3 linked regions of the Phaeacidiphilus oryzae TH49 genome follow. The protein of the gene in region 3 interacts with the protein of the main gene of each other region in a pairwise test. Links are inferred from orthologs where the notes say so. Each region holds a gene or a part of one and is shown on either strand. Other genes may lie near its edges.

Region 1 (9,999 bases), 3.3 Mb from region 3 along the record:
CCTGGTTGAAGCGGAAGTGGTCGTACCGCTCCCCCACCAGCGGGCCGAACGGCTTGCCCTGCGAGCTGTCACCGCGGGTGGAGCCCATCGGCACCCGGGACATCATCTCCACTCCGCCGGCCACCGCGATGTCGTACTGGCCGGCGATCACCCCGGCCGCGACCTGGTGGACGGCCTGCTGGGAGGAGCCGCACTGCCGGTCGATGGTCAGCCCCGGGACGTGCTCCGGCCAGCCGGCCGCCAGCACCGCGTACCGGCCGACGCAGCCGGCCTGCTCGCCGACCTGGGAGACGCAGCCCCAGACCACGTCGTCCACCGTGCCCGGGTCCAGCCCGTTCCGCTCGGCCAGGGCCTTGAGGATGTGCGCGGACAGGTCCACCGGGTGCACCCCGGACAGCGCGCCGCCCGGCTTGCCTCGGCCGACCGGGGTGCGGACGGCGTCCACGATCACCGCGTCACGCATGGCTGATCTCCTCCTGATTGACGGTCGATGGTTCGGCGGCGAGTTCGCGCAGCCGGGTCTCGGGCACCCTGCCCCCGCGGAGCCCGGCGCTCATCGCCCCTGCCAGCGCGGGGCGCGCTTCTCGGCGAAGGCGCGGGCGCCCTCCCTGGCGTCCTCGCTCTCCTGGTTGATGGCGACGGCCAGCGGCTTCTGCCGCTCCCAGGCCTCCTCCTCGGTCCAGTACTGCGACCGGGACATCAGCTCCTTGGAGGCCCGGACGGCCAGCGGGCCGTTGGCGGCGATCGCCGCCGCCAGCCGCTTGGCCTCGGCGAGCGCCCCGCCCGGCTCGGTGAGCCGGTTGACCAGACCGTAGTGGTGGGCCCGCGGGGCCTCCAGGAACTCGCCGGTCAGGGCCAGTTCGAGGGCCACCTGGTACGGCAGCCGCCGCTGCAGCCGGAGCAGCCCGCCGCCGGCGGCGAGCAGCCCGCGCTTCACCTCGGGGATGCCGAACTTCGCGTTCTCGGCGGCCACCACCAGGTCGCAGGCGAGCACCGCCTCGCAGCCGCCGGCCAGGGCGTACCCCTCGACGGCCGCGATCAGCGGCTTCTTCGGCGGGGCCTGGACCAGGCCGAGGAAGCCCCGCCCGGAGACCACCGGGCGCTCCCCGGCCAGAAAGGCCTTGAGGTCCATCCCGGAGCAGAACGTCCCCTCGGCCCCGGTGAGAACGCCCACGACCAGGTCGTCGCGCTTGTCCAGCTCCTCCATCGCGGCGGCCACGCCCTCGGACATCTCCAGGTTGGCCGCGTTGCGGGCCCGCGGCCGGTTGAGGGTGACGACGGCGACGCCGTCGGCGTACTCGGTCAGAACTGCGTCGGTCACTGTCTCTCTTCCTTCTTGGCGCTGCTCGGGAGGGCCCGGCCTACTTCGGGGCCATCCGGATGGCGCCGTCGAGGCGGATCACCTCTCCGTTGAGCATCCCGTTCTCGACGATGTGCGCGGCCAGCGCGGCGAACTCGGCGGGGTCGCCCAGCCGGCTCGGATGCGGGACCTGCCTGCCGAGCGAGGCCCGGACCTCCTCGGGGGCCTTGCCGAGCAGCGGGGTGTCGAAGGTGCCGGGGGCGATGGTGACCACCCGGACCGCCCGGCCGGCCAGATCGCGGGCGATCGGCAGGGTCATCCCGACGATGCCGCCCTTGGAGGCGGAGTACGCGCACTGGCCGATCTGGCCGTCGAAGGCGGCCACCGAGGCGGTGTTGACCACGACCCCGCGGTCCCCGTCCACCGGCTCGTTCTCCACCATCCGCGCGGCCGCCAGCCGGATCACGTTGAAGGTGCCGATCAGGTTGACCGTGACCACCTTGGCGAACCGGTCCAGCGGGTACGGCCCCTGCCTGCCGACCGTACGGGCCGGTCCGCTGCCGATGCCGGCGCAGTTGACGGTGATCCGCAGCGGGGCGCCCTCGGCCGCCAGGTCGACCGCGCGCTGGACGTCCTCCTCGCTGGTGACGTCGCCGGGCGCGAAGACCGCGCGCTCGCCCAGTTCCTTCGCCACCTGGGCGCCCTCCGAGGAGGGCAGGTCGAGCAGCACGACCCGGGCCGCGCCACCGGCCAGCAGCCTCCTGGCGGTGGCCAGGCCGAGCCCGGAGGCCCCGCCGGTGATCAGCGCGGAGGCGCCTTCGATACGCATGGAGAAACCTTTCGGAGTGGAGGGAACGGGCGGTGCTCAGCGGCCGGCGAGGCCGAGGGACTTGGCGATGATGGTCTTCATCACCTCGTTGGTGCCGCCGAAGATCCGGGAGACCCGGGTGTCGGCGTAGAGGCGGGCGATCGGGTACTCGCGCATGTAGCCGTAGCCGCCGTGCAGCTGGAGGCACCTGTCGATGACCCGGCCCGCGGTCTCCGTGCAGAACAGCTTCGCCCGGGCGGCGTCCGCGACCCCCAGCTCGCCCTGGTCGTGGAGTTCCAGCGCCCGGTCCGCCATCAGCCGGGCGGCGGTCGCCTCGGTGTCGCACTCGGCCAGCACGAACTTGGTGTTCTGGAAACCGGCCACCGGTCTGCCGAAGACCAGCCGCTGGTTGACGTAGTCGGTGGCGAAGCGGACGGCGGACTCGGCCGCGGCGGCGCCGCCCAGCGCGATGGACAGCCGCTCCTGCGGGAGGTTGTGGGTGAGGTAGGAGAAGCCCCTGCCCTCCTCGCCGAGGAGGTTCTCGGCCGGCACCCGGACGTCGGTGAAGGAGAGCTCGGCGGTGTCGTTGGCGAACAGCCCGATCTTCTCCAGCTTGCGGCCGACCGCGTAGCCCTCGCTCCTGGTGTCCACGACCAGGAGGGAGAGCCCGGCCCGCCGGTCCTCGGGGGTGGCCGGCGAGGTCCGGCAGACCACCAGCGCCAGATCGGCCAGCACGCCGCCGGTGATGAAGGTCTTCGCCCCGTTGAGGGTGTAGTAGGAGCCGTCCGCCGAGCGCTCCGCCCGGGTCTGGATGTTGGCGAGGTCGGAGCCGGTACCGGGCTCGGTCATCGCGATGCAGGTCATCAGCTCGCCGGAGGCCATCCCTGGCAGCCAGCGGGCCTTCTGCCCGGCGTCGGCGAACCTCAGGATGTACGGCAGGTTGACGGTGGAGTGCACCGACCAGGTACCGAAGGTGACGGCCGCCCGGCTGGTCTCCTCGATGGTGACGGCCGCGTAGCTGAACGAGGGCTCGCCGCCCCCGCCGTACTCCTCGGGGATCTGGAGTCCCAGCACGCCGAGCTCGCCCAGGCGCCGGTAGAACTCCTTCGGCGGATGTCCCAGCTGCTCCCACTCGGGGTAGACCGGTACGACCTCCTTCGCGATGAACTCGCGCAGCATGGCCCGGTAGGCCTCGTGTTCCTCGGTGAATATCGCTCGGCGCACGGGCGCGGCACCTCTCATCGGCGGCGATCACTACCACTCGAACGATCGTTAAGCTAACGCGCCGAAGCCCGCCTGTCCATGGTGACGCCGCCGGCCCCGCGCCCGCGGCGACCGCACCGGCCGCTACCGCCGGACCGGCCGCCACTCCACCAGCACCAGCGCCAACTCCACGTACCGGGAGGCCAGTTCGTCCACGGAGAGCTCTCCCTCCACGCGGTACCACTGGGCGATGGCATTGCACATCGCGATCACACTCCGGCGCGCGTCGTCCGGATACGGCGTACGGAAGACGCCCTGCGCCACCCCGTCCTCGATGATCTCCTGGAAGAGCGCGGTGCCGTCGTGCTGCCGCTTGCGGGCCGCCTCCCGGCGCTCCTCGGAGAGGTGCCGCCACTCCGCGATCAGCAGCTGGCTCTCCACCCGGCGCTCGGCCCGGTACCGGACGGTGGCCGCGACCATGGCGGACAGCCGCTCCCCCGGCTCCTCCCCGGCCTCGGCCAGGGCGCTGCGGCAGGCCGCGAAGAAGGCGTCCGAGCTCTCCTCGACCAGGGCGGCCAGCAGCTCGTCCTTGCCGGAGTAGTAGTGGTACATCGCGGACAGGCTCATCCCCGCCCGACGCGCGATGTCCCGCACGGACGTGCCGGTGAAGCCGCGCTCGGCGAACTCGGTGCGGGCGGCGTCGAGCAGGGCCTGGTGGCCGGTGGGTCGCATGGAGAACAGCTTAACGATCGTTCGGCCGCTTGGCCGGGCTACCTGACCGGACTAGTCCTCGGGCCAGGCCTCGGCCAGCGTCTTCCGGGTGTCCGCGAGGAGCTGCGGCAGCACCTTGGTGCGGCCCACCACCGGCATGAAGTTGGTGTCCCCGCCCCACCGCGGCACCACGTGCTGGTGGAGGTGGGCGGCGATGCCGGCACCGGCCACCGCTCCCTGGTTCATCCCGATATTGAAGCCGTGCGCCCCGGAGGCGGCCCGCAGCGCGGTCATCGCCTGCTTGGTCAGCTCGGCGACCTCCGCGGTCTCCACCGCGGTCAGCTCGGTGTAGTCGGCGACGTGCCGGTAGGGCACCGCCATCACATGGCCGCTGTTGTACGGGTACAGGTTGAGGACCACGAAGGCGTGCTCGCCGCGGCGGACGATCAGGCCGTCCTCGTCGCTCATCGAGGGGATGGTGCAGAACGGGCAGCCGTCCCCGGCCGCCGGCCCGGTGGGCTTGTTCTCGCCCTTGATGTAGGCCATGCGGTGAGGGGTCCACAGACGCCCGAAACCGTCCGGCTCTCCCGCGCCTTCCTGCAGCACCGACTCCTCGTTGGTCATGCTGATCAGCATAAGCGCAAGGGACGGGCCCCGTGGGCCCGCCCCTTGTTCAGGTTTCCGAACGACCTGACGGAGCGTCAGACCTGCGCACGCCGGGCGACCGCGTCGGCGATCTCGGCCAGCGCGTCCTCCTGCGCGACACCGTTCTTCTGCGAGCCGTCGCGGTAGCGGAAGGAGACGGTGCCGGCGCTCATGTCCTCGTCACCGACGATGACCATGAACGGCACCTTCTGCTTCTGCTGGGTGCGGATCTTCTTCTGCATCCGGTCCGAGGACGCGTCCACCTCGACCCGCAGCCCGCGCTCGCGCGCCTTCGCCGCGAACTCCTCCAGGTACGGGACGTGGGCGTCGCCGATCGGGATGCCGACCGCCTGCACCGGGGCCAGCCACGGCGGCATCGCGCCCGCGTAGTGCTCGATCAGCACGCCGAAGAAGCGCTCGATCGAGCCGAAGAGCGCCCGGTGGATCATCACCGGCTGCTGCCGCGAGCCGTCCGCCGCGGTGTACTCCAGGCCGAACCGGGCCGGCTGGTTGAAGTCCACCTGGATGGTCGACATCTGCCAGGACCGGCCGATCGCGTCCCTCGCCTGGACGGAGATCTTCGGGCCGTAGAAGGCCGCCCCGCCCGGGTCCGGCACCAGCGGCAGGCCCTGCTTCTCGGCCGCCTGGCGGAGCGCCTCGGTGGCCTCCTCCCAGGCCTCGTCCGAGCCGATGAACTTGTCCGACTCCGGGTCCCGGGTGGACAGCTCCAGCTCGAAGTCGTTCAGGCCGTAGTCCCGCAGCAGGTCCAGCACGAAGGTCAGCAGCGCGTCCAGCTCGTCCGGCATCTGCTCCTTGGTGCAGTAGATGTGCGAGTCGTCCTGGGTGAACCCGCGGGAGCGGGTCAGGCCGTGCACCACCCCGGACTTCTCGTACCGGTACACCGTGCCGAACTCGAAGAGCCGCAGCGGCAGTTCACGGTACGAACGGCCCCGGGCCTTGAAGATCAGGTTGTGCATCGGGCAGTTCATCGCCTTCAGGCGGTAGTTCTGCCCGTCGACCTCGATCGGCGGATAGTTCCCCTCCGCGTAGTGCGGGAGGTGCCCGGAGATCTCGAAGAGGTGCTCCTTGGTGATGTGCGGGGTGTTGACGAACTCGTACCCGCCCTCTTCGTGCCGCTTGCGGGAGTACTGCTCCATCTCCTTGCGGATGATCCCGCCCTTGGGGTGGAAGACCGCCAGGCCGGGGCCGAGCTCCTCCGGGAAGGAGAACAGGTCAAGCTCCGCGCCGAGCTTGCGGTGGTCGCGCTTCTCCGCCTCGGCGAGGAAGTCCAGGTACCCCTTGAGCTCGTCCTTGGTCGGCCAGGCGGTGCCGTAGATCCGCTGCAGCTGCGGGTTCTTCTCGCTGCCCCGCCAGTACGCGGCAGCCGAGCGCATCAGCCGGAAGGCCGGGATCCGGGTGGAAGGCAGGTGCGGACCCCGGCAGAGGTCCTTCCAGCACAGCTCGCCGGTCTTCGGGTCCAGGTTGTCGTAGATGGTCAGCTCGCCGGAGCCGACCTCGACGTCCGCGCCGTCGTCCGCGTTGGCGGCCGAGCCCTTGAGCCCGATCAGCTCCAGCTTGTACGGCTCGGCGGCGAGCTCGGCGCGGGCCTCCTCGTCGGTGACGACCCGGCGGGAGAACCGCTGGCCGCGCTTGACGATCTCGGTCATCTTCTTCTCGACGGCCTTGAGGTCCTCCGGGGTGAAGGGCTCGGCGACGTCGAAGTCGTAGTAGAAGCCGTCCTTGATCGGCGGGCCGATGCCGAGCTTGGCCTCCGGGAAGATCTCCTGGACGGCCTGGGCCATCACATGGGCGGTGGAGTGCCGCAGGATGTTGAGGCCGTCCTGGCTGGTGATCTCCACCGGCTCGACGACGTCGCCGTCCTTCGGCTGGTACGCGAGGTCCTTCAGCTCGCCGCCGACGCGGGCGGCGACGACCGACTTCTCCGGGAAGAGGTCGGCGGCCGTAGTGCCCGTGGTCACCACGCGCTCTTCCCGATCGGGTTCGCGACTGATGATCACACGGACGTCCGCCACCGGACTCTCCTGACTACTCGTACTTCCACGCTGGGCAGCGAACTCGCTGCGCGACCGATGGTACCGACCTCGCGGCGTCCCCCGCGCACGCATATCTCCCGCCTCAGCGGTTCCCGCTCCGATGCTGCTGCCGCCGCCCGGCACCCGGGGCCGCCGCCCCGGACCCCGCCGAGCGGCCGCGGGATCGCGCGCAGCGAATTCCGGGGCGCGCGGAACCGCGCGCCCGGCCAGGCAGTCCGCCGCTGCCGAGTGCGGCGCCGTAGCGCGCGGGCGGCGCCGGTCAGTCGGGGTCCGTGGCGGGGGGCGTGCGGCCCCCCGTGAGGGACTTCAGCAGGCGGTCCCGCTCCGCCGCGTCCAGGCGGACGATCGTCAGGTCTCTCGGCTGGCTCAGCCGGCGGAAGCCGCCCTTGCGTTCCAGCCGGCCCGCCAGCCGCACCGGCACGCCGTCGAGATGCGCGCGCACCGCCGCCAGATAGTCGTCCTCCTCCAACTGGACGCGGATCTCGTCGACGTCCACTCCGGCCAGCACCCGCAGCCGCACCGTCCCGGGGCCCCCGGTCGCCGGCCGCTTCAGCCGCACCACCGCGCCGGTGATCAGCACCTCCACCGCCGGCTCGCTGTGTTCGAGCCGCTGCCCGGCCTCCTCCAGCGCCGGCAGGTCCCCCGGCGAGAACTCCAGCCGCAGCGGCCGGTTCCCGAAGCCGCGCGGCACCCCCACCTCGGGTGACCAGGCCAGCGTCACCTCCGCTCCCTCCGCGCCCAGCACCAGCCGCCGCACCGACTCGACCAGCTCGCGGCTGACGCCGACCCGCACCGCGCTGTCGAAGGCGTCCAGCCTCCCGGTCGCCCGCCGGTAGTCCACCGCGTCCCGGACCGCCTCCAGCGCCCGCACCAGCGTGGTCGCGGCCGGCCTCGCCTCCGGCGCCGGGGTGTACGCGGTGAGCAGCCCCGCTCCGGTACCGGGCGCCACCACCAGCACATGCTCCAGGAACTCGCTCGCGTAGTCGTCCAGCCGGGAGCCGAAGTACGCGGCCCGGACCCGCCCGGCCTTGGCCGCCGCGGACAGCATCGCGCAGGCCGCCGAGCGCAGCCCGTCCTCCGCCGGCCAGCTCAGCGCCTCGCCGGTGCCGGGCAGTTCGCGCCTCCAGCGGATCTCGTCGCCCGGCACGGCCAGTGCCGCGAGGATCTGCGGGGCGGACGGATGCCCGGACCTGTGCAGTCCGGCCACCGCCTCCTCGACCAGTTCCACGGCGTCGTCGAAGGCGCGGTGCGCGGGGACCAGCAGGCTGGTGTCGGGCTCCTGGTCGTCCGGCGGGGTCCAGCGGGCGTAGCGGCCGGCGGCGCCGCCGCGGCGCACCCAGCCGTAGCGCGCGAGAAGCGTGCTGAGGACGGCCGGATCGATCCGCCCGGGGTCGGGCAGCGGGAGCCCCTGCCCGCCGAACCTGCCTGGGCCTCGCCGTCCGGGTTCGCTCCGCATGGGCCGTCACACCCTCCCTCGCCACGGACAGGGGCGGCCGCTCACGGTCGGCCCCCGGCCCCCACTCGCGCCATCATCGCGCAGAGCGCGCGGTCGTCGAAGACCTGGTCCGTAGGTATTCGGACATTCGTCCTGCGCTTTCCGGTCACCGGCACGCCGGCCAGGTTGACCCAGTAGCAGGAGTGCCGCAGCACGATCCGGTCCCCGTGGATCTCCACCCACGACCCGGTGTCCCGCGGCACCAGCATCACCACCAGGATCTTGTGGACGGCGACCCGCGGATGGGCCAGCTTGCGCAGCTGATCGTTGTCGATCGTGAACGGGAAGGACGGTCCCGGCGGTTCGGGCGGGGTCTGGTAGGTGCACTTGAGCTGGACCTTGATCGTGGCCTCGTCGTCCGCGCTGTGCAGCCGAGAGGCGTGGCTGATGTGCCAGTCGACGCCGTTGTCCGGGAAGGGCTGGGCGAGGGTGCAGCCGGCGGCGGCCGCGACCGCATGGAGGTATCCCACCTGGTAGGTCTCCATGCAGGTGGTGACCGCGAGCTCGCCCCTGACCGGCCGTCCCGAGGGGACTGGCTCGGGCTGTGTGAGCGCCATGGCTGCCGACTCCCCGCGACTGCGCCGCCCCTCGGGGTCGGGCGGGCCGTCACCTGCTTCATCTCCCGGACTCCCGGGCCCGAAACCGGGATTGGCGACGAAGAGTAGTGGGGTATCACCTCTCCGTGACGACCGGATCGGGCGAAGGAGAACCGGGATGGCCGAGGGGCCCCTGACGACGGAGATCCCCCACCAGTCCGCCGCGTGGTTCGACGGGCCGCTGGCGGCGTTCGACACCGAGACCACCGGCGTGGACGTGGAGCGGGACCGGGTGGTCTCGGCCGCGCTGGTCACCCAGTCCGCGCCGGACGCGCCCACCGCGGCCCGCTGCTGGCTGGTGGACCCGGGCGTCCCGATCCCCGCCCAGGCCACCGCGGTGCACGGGATCACCGACGCCCAGGTCCGCAGCCGCGGCCACGCCCCGGGTCTGGCCCTCCACGATCTCGCCCGGGCGCTGGCCGGCACGGCCCGCACCGGCACCCCGCTGGTGGTGATGAACGCCCCGTACGACCTGACGCTGATGGACCGCGAGCTGCGCAGGCACCGCGGCGTCCCGCTCTCCGCGTACACCGACGACGCGCCCCTGCTGGTGCTCGACCCCCGGGTGCTGGACAAGCATCTGGACCGCTACCGGCGCGGCCGCCGCACCCTCACCGACCTCTGCGCCCACTACGGGGTCAGCCTGGAGGGCGCCCACGACGCGGCGGCCGACGCCACCGCCTCGCTGCTGCTGGTCCGCGAGATAGGACGGCGATTCGCCGGGCGGATAGGCGAGTTGAACGCCGCCGAGCTGCATCTGCGGCAGGCCGTCTGGCATGCGGCGCAGGCTCGCGGGCTGGAGGCCTGGTTCTCCCGCAGCGGCAACCCGGAGCGGGTGGACCCGGCCTGGCCGCTGCGCACGGAGCTGCCCGAGGCGGCCTGAGCCGGCGTCAGCCCCCGCCCCCGGAACGGCGAAGGCCCCCTCCGGTGGACGGAGGGGGTCTTCCGCGGCGTGGGCGATACTGGGATCGAACCAGTGACCTCTTCGGTGTGAACGAAGCGCTCTCCCGCTGAGCTAATCGCCCGGGAACGGGCAAGACAGTACAGCATCCTTGTGACCAGCGGCAATTCGCTTCGCCCGCAGACAGCAACCGCCGCCGTGCGTGCGCACGGCGGCGGTCGAGGCCCCCTGACCCGGTCGTGGCGGTCAGCGGTGGGTAGGGATCGGGTCGTCCCCCCGAGTCGGA
Region 2 (9,692 bases), 200 kb from region 3 along the record:
GGCAGCGCGAGGTTCGCCGCCTCCTCCCGGCGGCCGTGCACGGTGTAGTCGACCTGGTTGTAGGTGGCGACGCCGGTGGGGATGCGGACCACCGTTCCCTCGACCCGGATCGGCGCCCGGTCGATGCTGTGCGCCTGGGCCACCTGCCAGGCGCCGAAACAGCCGGTCCCGAGCGCGACGGCGGCGCTGAGCACCGCGAGGACGTACCAGCGCAGCCGGGACGCGGCGGACGATCGCGTATGCGGCATGACAGTCATCGCTGAAGCTGAAGCTGAAGCAGACATGGGGGTTGAGCCGCCCGGTGAGGGGCGGAGGGTAGCCGGGGGACGGGCGGGAGGGGCCGCCCGCTGAGTCAGCGAGATGCTAGAGGTCAGCGTCTCCTGTGCACAAGCTTCCCGCCCACGACCGTGGCCACGCACCCGCCGCCGGCGTCGAGGACGACGAGGTCCGCCCGCTCGCCGACGGCCAGCCGCGGCTCCCGCGGCCCGTCCAGCACCGGTACGCCGCTGCGCCGCGCGGCCGCCCGCAGCTCGTCCCCGCCGGGCTCGCCCGCCAGTTCGGCGCCCAGCAGCGCCGTCGCGCCGAGCCGCAGCGCCGCGTAGACCCGCTCGCGCGGGCTGGGCGCGTCCGGCAGCGGCCCGGTCCACAGCCGCCCGGCGGCCAGCCGGGCGCCGGCCGGCCACTCGCGCACCCGGGCGCCGGGGTTGCCGGCTTGCAGCTCGGCGGCCGTCCCGAGCGCGGCGATCCGCCCGCCCTCGACGAGGACGGCGGACTCCGGCTCCCCGGAACTCCCCGCCACCGTATGCAAGGTGAGCATCAGTCAGCTCGTCAGGTCGTCAGGTCGTCGGCTCGTCAGCTCGTGGCGACGATCTGCAGCTCGGGGTGGGCGGTCCCGCCCTCGATCGCCGTGGAGGCGATGTGCGAGCTCACCCGGGTGTCCACCGGGTCGTTCGCCGGGTCCTCGTGCACCGCCAGGTGCTCGTAGGTGGTCGCCCGCTGCGCCGGCACCCGTCCCGCCGCGCGGATCAGGTGGATCAGCTCCAGCAGGTTGGAGCGGTGCTTGGCGCCGGCCGAGGAGACCACGTTCTCCTCCAGCATCACCGAGCCCAGGTCGTCCGCGCCGTAGTGGAGCGACAGCTGGCCGATCTCCTTGCCGACGGTCAGCCAGGAACCCTGGATGTGCGCCACGTTGTCCAGGAACAGCCGGGCGATGGCGATCATCCGCAGGTACTCGAAGAGGGTGGCCTGCGTCTGCCCCTTCAGATGGTTGTTCTCCGGCTGGTAGGTGTACGGGATGAAGGCGCGGAAGCCGCCGGTCCGGTCCTGCACCTCGCGGATCATCCGCAGGTGCTCGATCCGCTCGGCGTTGGTCTCGCCGGTGCCCATCAGCATGGTGGAGGTGGACTCGACGCCCAGGTTGTGGGCGGTCTCCATGATCTCCAGCCAGCGCTCGCCGGACTCCTTGAGCGGGGCGATGGCGTTGCGCGCCCGGGCGGGCAGCAGCTCGGCCCCGGCGCCGGCGAACGAGTCGAGCCCGGCGGCGTGGATCCGCCGGATCGCCTCCTCGATGGTCACTCCCGAGACCTTCGCCATGTGCTCGACCTCGGAGGCCCCCAGCGAGTGGATCACCAGCTGCGGGTACGCGGCCTTGATGGCCGAGAAGGCCCGCTCGTAGTACTCGACGCCGTAGTCCGGGTGGTGGCCGCCCTGGAACATGATCTGCGTCCCGCCGAGCTCCACCGTCTCGCCGCAGCGGCGCAGGATCTCGTCCAGATCCCGCGACCAGCCCTTCTCGCTCTTCGGCGGGGCGTAGAACGCGCAGAACTTGCACGCCGTCACGCAGACGTTCGTGTAGTTGATGTTCCGCTCGATGATGTAGGTGGCGATGTGCTCGGTCCCCGCGTACCGGCGCCGGCGCGCGGCGTCCGCCGCCCGCCCCAGCGAGTGGAGCGGCGCGTTGCGGTACAGGTCGAGCGCCTGCTCGGGGGAGAGCCTGCCACCGGCGAATGCGATATCCAGAGCTTCGGCGGTCTCGGCGTTCACCACGGCGATCGATCCCTTCTCCTGCACTGCGTCGGACGTGTCGAATCGACCGAGCCAGCCTACGCCAGCCGGTCCGCCGGTCTCGGGCAGGCCGCCGCCCGGCCCGGGGGCGGGCACCGGCCCGCCGCCGGGCGCGGACTGCGGCATCGCGGCCGGTGACCCGGCCGCCGCCTCAGCCGGGGAGGAGGGAGATCTCCAGCTCGGGGGCGAAGCCCGAGTCCGCGGCCACCCGGCGGGCGAACTCGCGGATGCCGGCGAGCTGCCGGTCGCCGAAGGAGAAGTCCAGGGCCTTGGTGTAGTAGCGGCGGAAGGTCTCCTCGTCGAAGGCCTCCCAGCGGGCGGCCTGCTCGCAGACCTTGTCCACCTCGGCCATGGAGAGGTCCCGGGACTCCAGGAAGGCCCGGTGCACCTCCCGCACCGCGTGCGGGTTGGCGGCCAGGTACTCCTTGCGGGCGGCCCAGACCGCGAAGACGAACGGCAGCCCGGTCCACTCCTTCCACATCTCACCCAGGTCGTGGACCTGCAGGCCCAACTCGGGCGCCTGGTGGAGGGAGGCGCGCAGCGCGGCGTCGCCGATCACCACCGCGGCGTCCGCCTCCTGCATCATCACCGGCAGGTCGGGCGGGCAGGTGAAGTACTCGGGGTGGACCCCCTCGCGCTCCTCCAGCAGCAGCTGGGCCAGCCGGACGGAGGTCCGCGAGGTGGAGCCGAGGGCGACCCGCCGCCCGTCCAGCTCGTTCAACGGCAGCTGGCTGACGATCAGGCAGGACATCACCGGCCCGTCGCTGCCCACCGCGATGTCCGGCAGCACGACCAGGTCGTCGGCGTGCTTCAGGTACTCCAGGCAGGAGATCGGGCCGATGTCCAGGTCCCCGTCGGCCAGCAGGTCGTTCAGCCGGTCCGGAGTGTCCTTGGTGAGGTCCAGGTCGAGCAGGCTGCCGGTGCGCGCCAGACCCCAGTAGATGGGCAGGCAGTTGAGGAACTGGATGTGCCCGACCCGGGGGCGCTTCCCCGGTGTATGCGGGACGTGAGCTTCGTGAGAAATGTCCACCCCCGCAGGCTAGCCCCAGCCCCCGGCACGGCCCCTGCGCACCCCCGGCACGACTCCGGTTCGACCCGGGTTCAGGCCGGGTTCAGCGCCGGTACGACTCCGGCACGGCCCCCTCACCGCCCCGACACGCCGGAGCGCTTTTCCTGATCCAGTCCCTGGTCGTCCGGGGGTCCGCGTGCTACGGTTGACCGCAGTTGCAGTTTGATTTCCCTTGCAGTACGTGGAGCCTGCGGAGCATGTGACCGCGGGCTTCTCTTGGTTTTCAGAGCTTTTGTTTCAGAAGGACTGAAGGCGGCGGGGCGATCAGCGCAGCGGACCCAGGGCGCCGCGAAGTGCGGTGTCCATTCGTCCCTCGCAAGGAGAACGGTATGGCGACCGGAACCGTCAAGTGGTTCAACGCCGAGAAGGGCTTCGGCTTCATCGCCCAGGACGGCGGCGGCCCCGACGTCTTCGTCCACTACTCCGCCATCAATGCGAACGGGTTCCGTTCGCTGGAGGAGAACCAGACCGTCGAGTTCGACGTGACCCAGGGCCCCAAGGGCCCGCAGGCGGAGAACGTCACCGCCGTCTGATTCCTCACCTCCACTGAGTGATCACCCCAAGGGGGCCCGCCGGACTCGTCCGGCGGGCCCCCTGCCTTCTCCTCACCCCTCGAAATCCCGTTCGGCGACCAACTCCTCGGACCGCCCCGGGTCGCCGATCGCGGTGAGCAGCTCGAAGCGGCGGACCCACTGGCCGGAGGCCCAGGCCAGCCCGGCCGCGAGCCCCTCCGGGGTGGCGGCGTGCAGCTCCTCGCCGTCCCACCGCCAGTCCACCGGGGCCTCCCCGCCGTCCACCCCCACGACCAGCAGCTCCTCGTGCTCCTCGTACTCCCCGGGGCAGTTCTCCGGCAGCAGCGCGCGGACCGCGGGCGGCACCGGCCGGCGGTCGCCCTCGGTCAGCACCCGCCCGCCGGCCACCTCGCTGGCCAGCGGCACCCGCAGCCGCTCGGCCAGCGCCCCGGCCAGTACGGGGGCGACCGGCAGCACCGGCACCCCGTCCAGCAGCTGCATCAGGTCCGGGGCGTCCGCGATCACCGCGAGCTCGGCGTCCACCACGGCGGTGCCCTCGGCCCGCCGCGGCTCGCCGTCCCCGGCGGCCGGCAGCGCCCGCACCTGGGCCGGCTCCCCGCCGATCGCCATCGCGTCCACCTGCGCCAGCGCCGAGTACAGGCCGTGCAGCTGCCGGTGGGTGACGACGCTCTGCGGGTCGGCCAGCCGCTCCAGCAGCTCGTCCGCGCCGAACGGCTCGGCCAGCAGCGCGGCCAGCGAGGTGCGCACCCCGAGGGCGTGGAGGAACTCCTCGTCCAGCGGGGTGCCGGCCTCCTCGTAGAGGCCGCGCAGCAGCGGGTCGGAGCCGGCCGCGCGCAGGCCCGCGGGGCGCCGCCCGTCCAGCACCGGGTGGTCCCGCAGCCACCAGGCGGTGTACGGCCGGACGCTGGTGCTCCCGCCGTCCGGCAGCCGCAGCACCACCGGCTCGGTCACCGCGTACCGCAGCGGCGGGACGGCCAGCATGGCCAGCGCCTCAGGCCAGGCCTCCTCGGCCACCAGGTCGAGGTCGCGCACGGCCGCCAGCTCGACGGCGACCGGCGGCACCTCGACCCCCTCCGGCCCGCCCGCGCCGCCGAGGCCGTCGCCCCGCGCCTCCAGGGTGTCCAGCACCTCCTCGGCCCACTCGGCGAGGCCGTCCGGGGACTCGTCGATCAGCCCGGTGGGCTCGCCGCCGGCGGCCCGGTCCGGCTCGGCGGTCGGGTCGAGACGCTCCAGGTCGTCCGGGTCCAGGACCGCCTCGGCGGCCCGCACCAGCACCGGCGCGGCGGCGACGCCCGCGGCGGCCAGCACCTCGCCGCCCCAGCGCTCCACCCACTCCTCGCCGACGAAAGCGGCGTCCTCCTCGTCCACCACCGCGCCCCACGGGCTGTCCGGCAGCACCAGTTCACCGGCCGGGGCCGGCTCGCCTTCCTCGTCCGAGAGCGCCAGCCGGGCCAGCCACGGGTACTCCCCGGGCCGCGCCCCGGCCGCGCGCACCACCCGGAGCACGGCGTCGGCCAGCTCCTCCGCCCGCTCCGGGTCGTCCTCGGCGATCTCCAGGCTGCGCTCCACGGCGGACCGCAGCTCGGGCGCGGCCAGCACCCCGGCGGGGACGGCCACCCCGGCGCCGAGGCGCTCCAGCAGCGGGTGGGCGGCCTCCGGGTGCACCACCCGCAGCCCCAGCCGGGCCAGATCGTCGGCGAGCGGGGTCTCGGCCGGATCGGCGCCCCACTCCGCCTCGGCGGCCGCTCCGGTCGCCGGGACCAGCACCCGCCGCGGCCCGGTCACGGTGCGCCCGTCGGCCAGCGGCACCGGGAGGGCGCCCAGCGGCTCCGGATCGGCCCCGGCCAGCGCCGCGTAGAGCAGCCGCCACCAGGAGGGCGGCCGGTCCAGACCGGAGAGCTGATCGACCACCTCGGCCAGCGGCAGCCGCCGTACGCCGAGGGTGCGCAGCTCCGGGCGGCGCTCCAGGCCGGCCGGCAGCATCCCCGGCAGCACGCTGGCCACCGCGGCCACCAGCTCCCGGTCCGCGCCCTGGAGGAGCACCGCCTCACCGGGCCGCAGCCCGATCGCCTCCGCGCCGTCCTCTTCGGGACCCTCGGGGCCCTCGGTGGGCCCGGCCGGCTCGGCGGCCGGCAGGAACGGCACCTCGGCGAGCCGCTCCAGCACCTGGGCGCGCAGCGCCCCGTCCAGCTCGCCCTTGCCCAGCGGGCCCGGCACCAGGTCGAGCGAGTCCACCCGCGGCCCGCGCTCCCGCACCAGCCTGGCGTACGCCTCGGCGGCCCTGGCCAGGACGAAGTCGGTCAGCGGCCCGCGGGCGACATGGCGCCGGGTGGAGTCCAGCGGCAGCGTCGCGATCAGCAGCGCGGGCAGTCCCAGCGGCTCGTCGCTCGGGGTGGGCGCATGCACCACGGGGGGCGTGCGGGGATTGCGCGGGCGCCCTGCCTCGTCCACCGGGACCGCCCAGGTCACCGACCACCAGGGGCGCAGCCGCTCCTCCACCGGCCGGTCCGCGAGCAGTCCGGACTCCAGCGAGCCGGAGTCGGCGACCACCTGCCAGCGGCTGCGGGTCGGCTCACCGTCCCCGACCTGCTCGGCGACCGCCACCTCGGTCGGCCCCTCGCCCTCGGGCCCCGCGGACTCCCGGCGCAGCACCCGCACCGGCCCGTCGTCGATCTCGACGACCACCTCGTCCAGCTGAGGCAGCGTCAGCAGCAGGGCGTCGTCTACCTCCTGGAGCAGCCGGCGGGCCAGGTCGCCGGCGGCGCCGTCGCGCAGCGGCAGCACCACCACGGTGTCGTAGCCGTCCGGCGGGGTGCCGCCGGCCGGCAGCGGCAGCCGCAGCAGCGGCACATGGCCGTCCCGGCGGCGCACCTCGTCCAGCAGCGTCCGGTCGCCCAGTCCCTCGATCGCGGCCCGGGCCTCGCCCATCGACCAGCGCACCCCGCCCGAGGTGCTGAGCACCGCCGGCTCGTCGCTCACCGCGAGGACGGCGGAGAAGCCGACGCCGAACCGGCCGACCGTGCCCTCGTCCCCGGCCCGCTTGGCCGAGGCCCGCAGCGTGGACAGCGACTCGACGCCGGAACCGTCCAGCGGGGCACCCGAGTTGGCCGCGGCCAGCACCCCGTCCCGGAGGGTCAGCCGCAGCCGGCCGGGGCGTCCGGCGCGGGCCGCCGCGTCCGCCGCGTTCTGGGCCAGCTCGACCACCAGGCGGTCCCGGTAGCCGCCGAGGGCCAGCTCCTCCTCGGCGTTCGCATCCTCCCGGAAGCGCGCCGGCGAGGCGGCCCAGGCCGCCAGGACTCGGTGCCGCAAGGCCCCCGTGTCGAAGACGTCCTCGGCCTCACCGACCGCGCCTACGGCGTTCTCCGGGCTTCCGACGATCCGCGGTTCCACTCGACTCGGCCTCCTGCTCGGACCCCTATGGTCCCGCGCATTCTTCCGTGTCCGCGACAGATCCCGTCACACCGCCCCGAACGCGGCGGCGCCTAGCGCCTTGCCGAAGGCCTCAGGAGTGGCCCAGCTCCTCCGGCGGGGCGCCCGCCTCGACCGAGCCGCCGCCGTTTCCGCCGCCCCGCAGCGCCATCGGATCCACCCGCAGCTCGTCCAGGATCGGCTCGGCGGGCTGCGGGGCCGTCGGCATCACCGCCGCCTCCGAGTGCCCGCCGCAGCCGAAGCCCAGCGACACGACCCGCCCGTCCGCCGGGCTGTACTCGTTGGCGCACACCCCGAAGGCCTGCCCCAGCACACCGCCCACCGGCATCAGGAAGCCGCAGCTGGAGCAGGAGGCCGGCGCGGCCTGCGCCATCGGGCTGTGCGGCCCGTGCTCCTTCTCCCAGCGGTCGGCGGCCAGATGCAGCCCGTACCGGGAGAGCACCCGGGGGCGTCCGAGCCCGAGCTCCGAGGCGACGTCCGCGACCGTGCCGCGGGCGCTCTCGCTGAGCTCCAGCTCCTCGGGGACGAACGCCTCGGCGCTGGTCTCCTCGGTGGCCGCGGCGGAACCGGCCGCGGGCGCCGGCCGCCCCTCGTCGCTCCCGGTCCAGCCCGGTTCCAGACGGGGGTCGTCGGCCGGGGTGGGCAGCAGGTCGCCGGGGCCGAGGTCGCCCGGGAGCAGCCGCTCGCTCCACGGCACCCACTGCGGGGCGATCAGCGCGTCCGCCCCGGGCAGCAGGACGATCTCGTCCACGGTGACGTTCTTGGCGCGGGAGGCGCGGGCCACCGTGACCGCCCAGCGCCAGCCGCGGTAGGCGAGCTCGGCGCAGGCGAAGTAGTGGGTGACGACGCGGTCGCCGTCCACCTCCAGGCCCTGGTGCTCGCCCACCGAGTCGGCCCCGGCCGACTCCACCGCGGCCCTGCGGGCCAGCTCTACGGCTTCGGCACACAGCCGGTCAGGGGTACGGCTTCGCATCGCAGGACTCACAGGATCGATTCTCTCCCAATCCAAGTCTTCAGACACCGGTGTCAGGGGCGCCGCTGCCGCGCGGCCGTACGGCGCTCGGCCCGGGACTCGTACACCATTCTGCGGGACGTTCCGAGCGCCTCCAACCACCCCGGTACCTGACGAACGCTATCGTCCCGCCGTTGGCCCGGACAGTACCCGGCATCCGCGCCGCTCCGGCAGGATGGCAGTGTGGCGGACGAGGACCGTACTCCGAACCGCCCGGACGCCCCGCCACCCGAGGGCGCGGCAAGGGGCTTCCGGGAGGGTGCCAGGCGCGCCGTCGCGGCCGCGGCGGTGGGCACCGGCAAGGCCGCGGGGGCGACCGGGCGCCGGATCAGAAAGGCCACCTCGGCCGGGGGAGCCGGCGAGTCCGGACTCGCCCATCTGATCGAACTCCACGCGGTGAACTCGGCCGGCGACATGCTGATCACCGTCGCCCTCGCCTCCACCATCTTCTTCTCCGTGCCCACCGGCCAGGCCCGCGACCGGGTGGCCCTCTACCTGCTGGTGACGATGGCGCCGTTCGTCCTGCTGGCCCCGGTGATCGGCCCGCTGCTGGACCGGCTGCCGTCCGGTCGGCGGGCCGCGATGGCCACCGCCATGCTGGCCCGGGCGATGCTCGCCTGGACGATGGCCGGCTCGATCCGCACCGGTGGCCTGGAACTCTATCCGGAGGCGCTGGGCGTCCTGGTCTCCTCCAAGGCGTACGGGGTGGTGCGCAGCGTGGTCGTGCCCCGGCTTCGCCCCGAGGGGGTGACGCTGGTCAAGGCGAACTCACGGGTGACACTGGCCGGGCTGATCGCCACCGCCCTGGCCGGCGGACTGGGCGGGGCGCTGCACTTCATCGGGCCGGACTGGCCGCTGCGCGCCGCCTTCCTGGTCTTCGTGGCCGGCGCCGTCCTCTCCTTCTCCCTCCCCCACCAGGTGGACAGCCCCGACCTCCGCGCCGAGCAGCCGTCCGGGCCGCGTCCGCCGCGCGAGCCGCTCCTCGCCCGCCTCCGCCGCAGCTGGCGGGAGGCCGGCCCGGCGGTGCGGCTGGCGGTCCGGGCGGAGGGCTCGCTGCGTGCCCTCTCCGGCTTCCTCACCTTCTTCTTCGCCTTCCTGCTGCGGGAGCACCCGGTCGGCGGGCTGCCCAGCGCGCTGGCCCTGGCGCTGGCCGCCGGGGCGCTGGGGGCGGGCAACATGGTGGGCACGGTGATCGGCTCCTGGCTGCGCAGCCGCGGGCCGGAGCTGACCGTCACCGCGATGCTGGCCGCCGCGGCGGCCGCGCTCACCGCCGCCACCCTCTGGTACCTGCCGCTCACCGTGGTGCTGGCGGCCGGCGTGGCCGGCATCGCCCAGTCGCTCGGCAAGGTCGCGCTGGACGCGCTGATCCAGCGGGACGTCCCGGAGCGGATCCGCACCTCCGCGTTCGCCCGTTCGGAGACCCTGATGCAACTCGGCTGGGTGCTCGGCGGCGGACTGGGCATCGTCCTGCCGCTGATCGGCCGCCTGGGCACCGGCACCGCGGCCGCGCTGCTGATCGCCTGCCTGCTGCTCACCCTCCGCAGCCTCCGCCGGATGCCGCGGCCGCCGCACCCCGCCCGGGGGA
Region 3 (9,844 bases):
GAAGGCCTTCACGAACTCGGAGAGCTCGATGAGGGTCATCTCCTCGAACTGCGCGAGCAGGTCGTCCTGGGTGAGCTTCGCCATGATGGCGTCCTTCCACTAATCGGCTGGTGCCGGGTTTGTCGATTTCGGCGGGCGGTCCGGCCCGCTCACGACCGGGGCCGACAGGCTCCGGTCACTACGCGAGCCGAATTACTCGGCACCGCCCTGCTCGGCCTGCTTGGCCCGAAGCGCCTCCACGGTGCGGACGAGCTTCGAGGGGAGCGCCTGGAAGAGCGCGGCAGTCTGCGACTGCTTGGCCTTCATGGCGCCCGCCAGCTTGGCGAGCAGCACCTCGCGGGACTCGAGGTCCGCGAGCTTGGTGATCTCTTCGGCGGACAGAGCCTTGCCGTCGAGCACACCGCCCTTGATGACCAGGGCGGGGTTCTCCTTGGCGAAGTCACGCAGAGCCTTGGCCGACTCCACCGGGTCACCGGTGATGAAGGCGGCAGCGGTCGACCCCTGGAAGAGGGCGTCCAGCTCGGTGATCCCCGCCTCGTTGGCGGCGATCTTGGTCAGCGTGTTCTTCACCACGGCGTACTGGGCGTTCTCACCGAGCGAGCGACGCAGCGTCTTCAGCTGCGCCACGGAAAGTCCGGTGTACTCGGTCAGCACGGCCGCGTTCGAGGTACGGAACTTGTCCGTCAGCTCGGCGACAGCGGCAGCCTTGTCGGGCCTCGCCATAGGCTTACGCCTCCTTCCGTGATGTCGATGCGTGGCCGACCATTCCGTCGACCTGCTGTGCCATCACCGCGGGATGGAAGCGCGTCCCCGAACGACAAGAGCCCCGGCGCAGGGGCACGGGGCTCGATTCGCTCGACATGGCGTCAGAGGACGCCCTGGAGCGAGAAGTTCTCCATTCCACCTGCGCGGGCCGCCCGCCGCAGAAGTCTGCGCGGAACCTTCGATCACCTTCGCTCGAACCACGAGGATCCGGGCATGATGACGACCAGCGGTCTTTGGCTCGTCCGAGATTACGGGACGGCGCGGCCCGCGGGCAAATCGCCGGTGGAAGGACCTGTCGGATCAGCCCGCGGCGGGCGGGGTGATCTTCAGCGGGGCGGTGCTGTAGTCGGTGTAGTCGATGGTGGAGACCACCGCGCCCTGCTTGGTCTGGGCGCTGGTGTGGACCCGCACGGGAAGGTCCCTGGCGTCCGCCCAGAGGTCCACCGCCTCGGTGCGGAGGCCCTGCTGGGCGGCGGTGTCCAGCATCTTCTTGACGCCCGACGGGAGGCTGGAGCGGGCCGCCATCCGCTGGACGTCCACGGTGCCGGCCCAGTGGGTGGCCGAGACCCCGTCCACGGTCTCCTGCCCGACCTTCTTCACGTCGCCCGTGTTCACCAGCAGCTGGACCATCGAGGCCGGGTCCTGCGAGCTGGACGAGCCGCCGCCGAGCATCTTGGACATGTCCATCTTGGTCCACTTGCCGCCGACCTGGGCCCAGGCGGTGGTCCCGGAGAGGAGCATGTGCATCCCGTTGGCGCCGAGGCCGGGCACGGAGGTGGTGACGTCCTCGGCCAGCGGGTTCCAGGCCACCTTGCCGTCGATGGTGGTCCTGGTGGTGCCGATCGAGCTGACCGCCTTCATGTGCACCGACCGGTAGCCGGAGGTGCTCTTGCCGACCGCGGCCAGGGCGTCGGTGGCGGTGGCCCCGCTCGACTGGGCGCCGGCGCCGGCGCTCGGGCTCGCGCTCGCGTTGTCGGCCGAGCCGGCCTTGGCGTCGGTCTTGGACTGGCAGGCGCCCAGGCCGGCCACCGCGGCCGCGGTGATCAGGGCGGTGCAGGCGATTCGGATTCGGGCCATGGTGGTCCCCCCGCGTCTGGTGAAGGTGCTGCCTCGGTTACGGACGGGAGCAGACGGTACACCAGTGGTAGTCGGGACCGGTGAAGAAGAAGTGCCCCCGTCCCCACAAACGGGGACGAGGGCACTACCGCTGTGCGGTGACCGGGTCAGGTCACACGGCCGCGGGGTCCTCCTCGACGAGGAGGTTGCGGGTGCGGTTCGGGTCGACCGGGATGCCCGGGCCCATGGTGGTGCTGACGGTCACCTTCTTGATGTACCGGCCCTTGGCGGCGGACGGCTTGGCCCGGAGGACCTCGTCCAGCGCCGCGGCGTAGTTCTCCACCAGCTTCTCGGTGTCGAAGGACGCCTTGCCGATGATGAAGTGGAGGTTCGAGTGCCGGTCGACCCGGAACTCGATCTTGCCGCCCTTGATCTCGTTGACGGCCTTGGCGACGTCCGGGGTCACGGTGCCGGTCTTCGGGTTCGGCATCAGGCCACGCGGACCGAGCACGCGGCCCAGGCGGCCGACCTTGCCCATCAGGTCCGGGGTGGCGACGACGGCGTCGAAGTCCAGGCGGCCCTTCGAGACCTCGTCGATCAGCTCGTCGGCGCCGACGATGTCGGCGCCCGCAGCCTCCGCGGCCGCGGCACGGTCACCGGTCGCGAAGACCAGGACCCGGGCGGTCTTACCGGTGCCGTGCGGGAGGTTCACGGTGCTGCGGACCATCTGGTCGGCCTTGCGCGGGTCGACACCCAGGCGCATGGCGACCTCGACGGTCTGGTCGAACTTGGTCGAGGCGACGTCCTTGGCGAGGCGGATGGCCTCGAGCGGGGCGTAGATCCGCTCGCGGTCGATCTTCTCCTCGGCGGCCTTCTGGGCCTTGGTGCGCTTCACTTCTACTCCTGTGTCAGTTCTGGGGAGCCGTGGTGGCTACGGGCCGCGCGAGGCCCTACCACTGTGATCCGAAGTGGGTTCGGTCAGCCCTCGACGGTGACGCCCATCGACCGGGCGGTGCCGGCGATGATCTTCTCCGCGGCGTCCAGGTCGTTGGCGTTCAGGTCGGGCATCTTGGTCGTGGCGATCTCACGGACCTGGTCGCGGGTCAGCTTCGCGACCTTGGTCGTGTGCGGCTCGCCGGAGCCCTTCTCCACGCCCGCGGCCTTGAGGATCAGCTTCGCGGCCGGCGGGGTCTTGGTGATGAAGGTGAAGGAGCGGTCCTCGTAGACCGTGATCTCCACCGGCACGACCATGCCACGCTGCGACTCGGTCGCGGCGTTGTAGGCCTTGCAGAACTCCATGATGTTGACGCCGTGCTGGCCGAGCGCCGGACCAACGGGCGGGGCGGGGTTGGCCGCACCGGCGTTGATCTGGAGCTTGATCAGCCCAGTGACCTTCTTCTTCTTGGGAGGCATGCTCTCTCTCCGGGTCCTTACGAGAGGTGCGCCCGCCGCGGACGCGCGTCAGCGCGGGCGGCGGGGCCTTGGATTTCCGTGCGGCTCGCCGGGTCGCTCGGCTCAGAGAGCCAGGCCAGGCAGCACACACATCGGGCCAGCATAGCCCGAAGTGGCTTCCGCCCTGAAATCAGCCTTCCGCGGGCGGCCGGGGGCCGGGCCTCCGGCGCAGCAGCCGAGCCAGCACGACGGCTCCGCCGACGGCCCAGGTGGCCGCCTCGGCGAGGGCTTCGACGGGCGCCGGGGCGGGGCCGGGTGCCGGCAGCTCCACGGTACGGGTTCCGGGCGGGGCCGTGATCCGGAAGTCCTCGGCCTCGCGGGCCTCCTCCGCGGGCAGCGGAGCGGCCTCGCGCAGTTCGTAGCGGTAGGCCGGCTCGCCGTCCGGGGTGGTGCGGGCGGTCAGCCGCAGGAGGACCCCGAGCTCCGGGTCGAGGAGGGCCTCGATCTCCTCGCCGCCGGGGTCGCGGGGGCCGGGGGAAGCCGTCAGCCGGAGTGTCCGGCGGCCGCCGAACGAGACCCAGCCGAGGGGGGCGCAGCGGTGCTCGGCCAGCAGCCAGGAGGGGTCGAGGAGGGGTCTGAGGCGGAGGTCCGTCAGCGGCAGGGCCGGCATGACGAGGAGCCGGCCGCCGCCGAGGCGGTAGTACCGCTCGCCGTCGCAGGCCGCCGCGTCGGGTTCCGTCTCGGGCTCCGCAGCCGGCCCCGCGGCGGGGCCGGCCTCCAGATCGGGGCCGGCCTCCGGGCCGGGGGCGGTGAGGAGGTCGAGCCGGTAGCGGGTCCGGTCGGCTATCCGCAGGCGCAGCACCCGGTGCCCCCGGCCGGGCAGCGCCGCCAGTATCCGTTCGACGTCGGGCCGCAGGCCGGGCGGCATCGGCGGCTCCTCGGCGAACTCGGCTTCGCCGGGACGCTCGTCGGTCCACAGGTGGGCCGTCGCGGTAAGGCGGTGCGCGCCGCGGCCGGCGCGGTAGAGCATGCCGGGCAGGGCGTCCTCCGACGGGACACCACCGGTCAGTGGCGGCAGCGCGTCCTCGGCCGGGTCGAACCAGGGCTCCCCGTCCGGCTCCTCGGGGGCGGCGGACCGGGCCTCCCCGCGGTGCCCCGTCCAGCGCTCGTGCGGGCGGTGGCCGCCCAGCAGGTTGCGGACCGCCCTGCCGACGCCGGAGGCCAGCATCCAGGCCGGCATCGCGGCGGGCCCCGGGCCGGACGGCGGACCGGTCGTCGGCGGGACGCCGGCAGGCGCGGGCGGCGCCGGCTCGGGGGCGAGGTCGACGTCGAGGTCGAGGGAGGTGATCGCCCCCGTCTCGTAGGGGACCGGCTCGTCGGTGCGGTAGCGGTCCAGGCGCAGCAGGATGCCGAGTTCGGCGTCGAGGAGGAGGTCCAGCCGGTCGGGCGGGAAGTCGGCGCTCGCCGTCGCCCGCCAGGCGCGGCGGCCGCCCAGCACCTCGGTGGGGCCCTCGACGGCGAGGTCGTGCCCGGTCAGCAGCCAGCCGGGGGCGAGGAGGCGGTCCGCCGCGTACTGCGCGAGCTCCGCCTGGAAGGCGTCGGCGGCGGGGGCGGAGAGCGGCGTGGCACGGAGTGCGCCGTCCGGGGTGGCCCGTATCCGCCAGTGGCTGGACCGGGGGTGCGGCGGGATCGCGCGGCCGACCGGGTCGTGCTCGACGATCCAGCGGGGGAACCGCGGCGGCGGGCCGCCCATGTCGTCCGTGGGTCCCATGAAGAGGGGCGCGCCGCGCAGCCGCAGCCCGGCCTCCAGGTCGAGCGGCGCGCACGCCGCGCGGTGCAGCAGCAGGACGAGACCGTCAGTGGTGAGCCGTTCCATCGCGCGCTCCCCCGCCGCCGGGGAGACGCGGCGGCCCCGCACCAGCGTGGGGCTGGGCGGGGCCGGGCGGAAGAGTCGGGACCGAAGCGGAGGTCAGTTCTTCTGGATCTGGTCGAAGGAGAGCTCGACCGGGGTCTCCCGGCCGAAGATCTCGACCAGGCCCTTGACCTTCTTGGAGTCCGGGTTGATCTCGTTGATGGTCGCCTGGAGGGTGGCGAAGGGGCCGTCGGTGACGGTGACCGAGTCGCCGACCTCGAAGTCCAGGACCTGCACCTCGGAGGGGCGGACCGGGGAGGGCTTGCCGGCCTCCTTGGCCGCCTTGGCCTCGACCTCGGGGGCGAGCATCTTGACGACCTCGTCCAGAGTCAGCGGGTACGGGTCGTAGGCGTTGCCGACGAAGCCCGTCACGCCGGGGGTGTTGCGGACGACGCCCCAGGACTCGTTGGTGAGGTCCATCCGCACCAGGACGTAGCCGGGGAGCTTGTTCTGGCGGATGGTCTTGCGGTCGCCGTTCTTGATCTGGACGACCTCTTCCTGCGGCACCTCGGCCTGGTAGATGTAGTCCTCGACGTTCAGCGAGACCGCCCGCTGCTCCAGGTTGGCCTTCACGCGGTTCTCGTAGCCGGCGTAGGTGTGGATCACGTACCACTCGCCGGGAGCGCGGCGGAGCTCCTCGCGGAAGGTGGCGACCGGGTCCTCGTCCTCGGCCTCCTCGGCGTCCGCCGCTGCCTCGGCGTCGCCGGCCTCGGTGTCCGCGCCGGCCTCGGTGTCCGCGTCGGCCTCGGTGTCCGCGTCGGCCTCGGCGTCGCCGGCCTCGGCCTCGTCGGTCTCCTCGACGGACTCGGCCTGCTCGTCGGAGACGACGGAGAGGGCCTCCTCCTCGGCGGGGACGCCGGCCTGGGCCTCGTCGGCCGCCTGGACCTCGTCCTCGGCGCCCTCGGTCTCGTCGGTGCCGTCGACGGCGTCGACGATCTGCTCGGCGTCGCTGGGCTGCGCGTCCTGCTCCCCCAGCAGAGCCTCGGCCGACTCGACGGCCTCGCCAGCCTCGGGGGCCTCGCCGTCGTCGTACAGGGGGGACTCAGACACTGTGGCTGCTTCTTCCTGGAGATGAAGGGTGTAACGGGTTCCGCGCCGTCGGCGTCCTCCGCAGGCGCACGTCAGCACTCGGAGGCACAACGGTACCGTCACAACGGTAGCGTGAGCGTCGGGCGGGTGCTGCGCCGATCGGCGCGGAACTCAGCCGAAGACCAGGAAAGAGAGCTTGGAGAAGCCGTAGTCCAGGCCGTAGACGACCGCCATGATGATCACGACGAAGACGATGACGACCGAGGTGTACGTCACCAGTTCGTTGCGGGTGGGCCAGACGACCTTGCGGAGCTCGGAGATGATCTGGCGATAGAAGCGGGCGGCCCGCGCGAAGAATCCCTTGCGCTCGCTCTTCCGGGAGCGCTTGCGACGCGGGGGGGCACTGCGCTTGTCGTCGCTCTCCGGCCGACCACGCTCAGGCGTCGCGGTGGAGCCCACTGTCTCCGTCACTCGTCCTCACCTGAATCCGGGTACCTGACGAGGACCGCAGGGCGCGACCTCGCGAGTGCGATCAGCAGGGCCAGAGGGACTTGAACCCCCAACCGCCGGTTTTGGAGACCGGTGCTCTACCAATTGAGCTATAGCCCTTCGGAACCGACGCTTCGGCTCCGCTCGACGAACAACCTACCTCATCCACCGGCGTCGGTGGCAGGCGTGTTGTGCGTCGAACCACGAGTGAGTGTAGAGGTTGATGGGGGTCGGAGTCGAACCTGTAGCCACTCGGCGGGGTGAAGGGCCGGCGGGGCGCCCGACGGTGACCCGTCCGGGAAACCTCCGTGCAGCCCCGCTGCGGCGTCTGGGAGCATGCTTGCTATGAGCGCAGCAGCACCCACCCCTGACCCTTCCGTCCGCCCTGCCGACCGTCGCGTGTCGGCCCGCGTCGGAGCCATCGCCGAGTCCGCCACCCTGGCCGTCGACGCCAAGGCCAAGGCGCTGAAGGCGGCCGGGCGCCCGGTGATCGGCTTCGGCGCCGGGGAACCGGACTTCCCCACTCCGGAATACATCGTCCAGGCGGCCGTCGAGGCCTGCACCGACCCGAAGAACCACCGCTATACGCCGGCCGGGGGGCTCCCGGAGCTGAAGCAGGCGATCGCGGACAAGACGCTCCGCGACTCGGGCTACCGGGTCGAGCCGGCCCAGGTGCTGGTGACCAACGGCGGCAAGCAGGCCATCTACGAGGCCTTCGCGGCGATCCTGGACGAGGGCGACGAGGTGATCGTCCCGGCCCCGTACTGGACCACCTACCCGGAGTCGATCCGGCTGGCCGGCGGCGTCCCGGTGGACGTGGTCGCGGACGAGACCACCGGCTACAAGGTGACGGTGGAGCAGCTGGAGGCCGCGCGGACCGAGAACACCAAGGTGGTGCTCTTCGTCTCGCCGTCCAACCCGACCGGCTCGGTGTACACCGAGGACGAGGCGCGGGCGATCGGGCAGTGGGCGGCGGAGCACGGGCTGTGGGTGCTCACCGACGAGATCTACGAGCACCTGGTCTACGGGGACGCGAAGTTCACCTCGCTCCCGGTGCTGGTGCCGGAGCTGGCCGAGAAGTGCATCGTGGTGAACGGCGTGGCCAAGACCTACGCCATGACCGGCTGGCGGGTCGGGTGGGTGATCGGCCCGAAGGACGTGGTCAAGGCCGCCCAGAACCTGCAGTCGCACGCCACCTCCAACGTGAACAACGTGGCGCAGCGGGCCGCGCTGGCCGCGGTCACCGGCGACCTCTCCGCCGTCGAGGAGATGAAGACCGCCTTCGACCGGCGGCGCCGGACCATCGTGCGGATGCTCAACGAGATCCCCGGCTTCGTCTGCCCCGAGCCGGAGGGCGCGTTCTACGCGTACCCGTCGGTCAAGGGCGTGCTGGGCAAGGAGATCCGCGGGAAGCGCCCGCGGACCTCGGCCGAGCTGGCCGAGGTGATCCTGGACGAGGTGGAGGTCGCGGTGGTGCCGGGCGAGGCCTTCGGCACCCCCGGCTACCTGCGGCTCTCCTACGCGCTGGGCGACGACGACCTGGTGGAGGGCGTCTCCCGGATCCAGAAGCTGCTCGCCGAGGCCACCGACTGACCTCGGTGCGGTGATTCGACGGCCCGTCACCCCAGGGGGTGGCGGGCCGTCGGCGTGCCGGGCGGGGATCACTCGATCGGGCGGCCGGAGGGAAACGGTTTCCACGGCGGGGCGCGATGCGCGATCATCGGCCGATGGAGCACCAGCGTGACGTCCGGCTACTGCCCAAGGCCCATCTCCACCTCCACTTCACGGGTGCGATGCGGCCGGCCACTCTCCACGAGCTGGCCGCGAAACACGGCCTCCACCTGCCCGAGGCGCTGGTCTCGGAGACGCCGCCGCAGCTGCGGGCGACGGACGAGCGGGGCTGGTTCCGATTCCAGCGGCTCTACGACACGGCGCGGTCGGTGCTGCGGGACGAGGAGGACATCCGGCGGCTGGTGCACGAGGTCGCGGAGGACGAACTCGCGGACGGCTCGCGGTGGTTGGAGATCCAGGTCGACCCGACCTCGTACGCGCCCCGGCTCGGCGGGCTGACGCCGACGCTGGAGCTGATCCTGGACGCGGTGGCCGAGGCGGAGGCGGCGACCGGGGTCGGGATCCGGGTGCTGGTGGCGGCGAACCGGATGAAGCACCCGCTGGACGCGCGGACCCTGGCCCGGCTGGCGGTGCGGTTCGCCGACCGCGGGGTGATCGGCTTCGGCCTCTCCAACGACGAACGGCGGGGGCTGGCCCGGGACTTCGACCGGGCCTTCGCGATCGCCCGGGAGGGCGGGCTGCTGGCCGCTCCGCACGGCGGGGAACTGGCCGGGCCCTCCAGCGTGCGGGACTGCCTGGACGATCTGGGCGCGGGCCGGGTCGGGCACGGCGTACGGGCGGCCGAGGACCCGCGGCTGATGGCGCGGCTGGCGGCGGAGGGGGTGGTCTGCGAGGTGTGCCCGGCGTCGAACGTGGCGCTCGGCGTCTACGAGAGGCCGGAGGACGTCCCGCTGCGGCGGCTCTTCGAGGCGGGGGTGCGGATCGCGCTGGGAGCCGACGATCCGCTGCTCTTCGGGTCGCGGCTGGCCGCGCAGTACCGGCTGGCCCGGGAGCGCCTGGGGTTCTCGGACGAGGAGCTGGCCGAGCTGGCACGGCATTCGTTGCGCGGGGCGCGGATGCCGGAGGAGCGGCGGGGGCGGCTGCTGGCGGAGGTGGACGCCTGGCTGGCGTCCGGGCCGCTGCCCGCCCCGGCGGGCGAGCCGGACCGGGGGGTCGGGGCCGGGGTGCGGTGAAGCGGCAGGCTGGGGTGACACGGCCGAGCTGGGGTGACACGGCCGTGCTGGGGTGACACGGCCGGCCGCGGGCCGCGCCGGGCCCCTCAGAGGGCCGTGTCGACCAGGACCGGCTCGTTGGTGAGGCGGACGCCGAAGGCCTCCTGGACGCCGGCGCGGACCTCGCGGGCCAGGGCGAGGAGGTCAGCGGTGGTCGCCGAGCCGCGGTTGGTCAGCGCCAGGGTGTGCTTGCTGGAGATGCGGGCCGGGCCGGTGCCGTAGCCCTTGGTGAAGCCGGACCTGTCGATCAGCCAGGCGGCGGAGGTCTTGGTGCGGCCGCCCTCCGCGGGGTACGCGGGGGGCTCGGCGTCGGGGCCGAGACGGTCGTGGACGCGGGCGCGGAAGGCCTCGAACTCGG

The links.
Region 1: the proteins of rplA (region 3) and thrS interact in binary tests that used the Escherichia coli proteins (3 or more experiments, as listed by UniProt). The link is inferred for Phaeacidiphilus oryzae TH49 from one-to-one orthologs.
Region 2: the proteins of rplA (region 3) and BS73_RS21690 interact in binary tests that used the Escherichia coli proteins (3 or more experiments, as listed by UniProt). The link is inferred for Phaeacidiphilus oryzae TH49 from one-to-one orthologs.

Annotation. Positions count from the first base shown.
Region 1 is NZ_JQMQ01000005.1:963,907-973,905, forward strand. Bases 4,213-7,179 are described here. They hold thrS (threonine--tRNA ligase), read right to left. Parts: upstream 6,701-7,179; coding sequence 4,724-6,700; downstream 4,213-4,723. Other genes in these bases: BS73_RS08700 (HIT family protein), read right to left, coding at 4,213-4,658; BS73_RS08710 (hypothetical protein), read right to left, coding at 6,981-7,179. Also shown: BS73_RS08675 (thiolase family protein), read right to left, coding at 1-463; BS73_RS08680 (crotonase/enoyl-CoA hydratase family protein), read right to left, coding at 554-1,321; BS73_RS08685 (3-hydroxyacyl-CoA dehydrogenase), read right to left, coding at 1,362-2,129; BS73_RS08690 (acyl-CoA dehydrogenase family protein), read right to left, coding at 2,166-3,332; BS73_RS08695 (TetR/AcrR family transcriptional regulator), read right to left, coding at 3,456-4,043; more of BS73_RS08700, read right to left, coding at 4,095-4,212; more of BS73_RS08710, read right to left, coding at 7,180-8,177; BS73_RS08715 (DUF4365 domain-containing protein), read right to left, coding at 8,219-8,773; BS73_RS08720 (exonuclease domain-containing protein), read left to right, coding at 8,931-9,695. UniProt on the Escherichia coli protein: Catalyzes the attachment of threonine to tRNA(Thr) in a two-step reaction: L-threonine is first activated by ATP to form Thr-AMP and then transferred to the acceptor end of tRNA(Thr). The rate-limiting step is amino acid activation in the presence of tRNA.
Region 2 is NZ_JQMQ01000005.1:4,036,202-4,045,893, reverse strand. The notes cover bases 2,405-5,064. They hold BS73_RS21690 (cold-shock protein), read left to right. Parts: upstream 2,405-3,462; coding sequence 3,463-3,666; downstream 3,667-5,064. Other genes in these bases: BS73_RS21685 (sacsin N-terminal ATP-binding-like domain-containing protein), read right to left, coding at 3,739-5,064; BS73_RS21695 (menaquinone biosynthetic enzyme MqnA/MqnD family protein), read right to left, coding at 2,405-3,094. In the rest of the region: BS73_RS21710 (hypothetical protein), read right to left, coding at 1-248; BS73_RS21705 (imidazolonepropionase-like domain-containing protein), read right to left, coding at 371-817; mqnC (cyclic dehypoxanthinyl futalosine synthase), read right to left, coding at 853-2,046; more of BS73_RS21695, read right to left, coding at 2,216-2,404; more of BS73_RS21685, read right to left, coding at 5,065-7,056; BS73_RS21680 (DUF3027 domain-containing protein), read right to left, coding at 7,169-8,068; BS73_RS21675 (MFS transporter), read left to right, coding at 8,291-9,692.
Region 3 is NZ_JQMQ01000005.1:4,232,541-4,242,384, reverse strand. The notes cover bases 856-3,667. They hold rplA (50S ribosomal protein L1), read right to left. Parts: upstream 2,717-3,667; coding sequence 1,994-2,716; downstream 856-1,993. Other genes in these bases: BS73_RS22590 (hypothetical protein), read right to left, coding at 3,404-3,667; rplK (50S ribosomal protein L11), read right to left, coding at 2,800-3,234; BS73_RS34940 (LolA-like protein), read right to left, coding at 1,066-1,842. In the rest of the region: rplL (50S ribosomal protein L7/L12), read right to left, coding at 1-84; rplJ (50S ribosomal protein L10), read right to left, coding at 193-723; more of BS73_RS22590, read right to left, coding at 3,668-5,089; transcription termination/antitermination protein NusG, read right to left, coding at 5,183-6,100; preprotein translocase subunit SecE, read right to left, coding at 6,326-6,625; BS73_RS22570 (pyridoxal phosphate-dependent aminotransferase), read left to right, coding at 6,989-8,236; BS73_RS22565 (adenosine deaminase), read left to right, coding at 8,371-9,447; BS73_RS22560 (UDP-N-acetylmuramate dehydrogenase), read right to left, coding at 9,534-9,844. UniProt on the Escherichia coli protein: One of the primary rRNA binding proteins, it binds very close to the 3'-end of the 23S rRNA. Forms part of the L1 stalk. It is often not seen in high-resolution crystal structures, but can be seen in cryo_EM and 3D reconstruction models.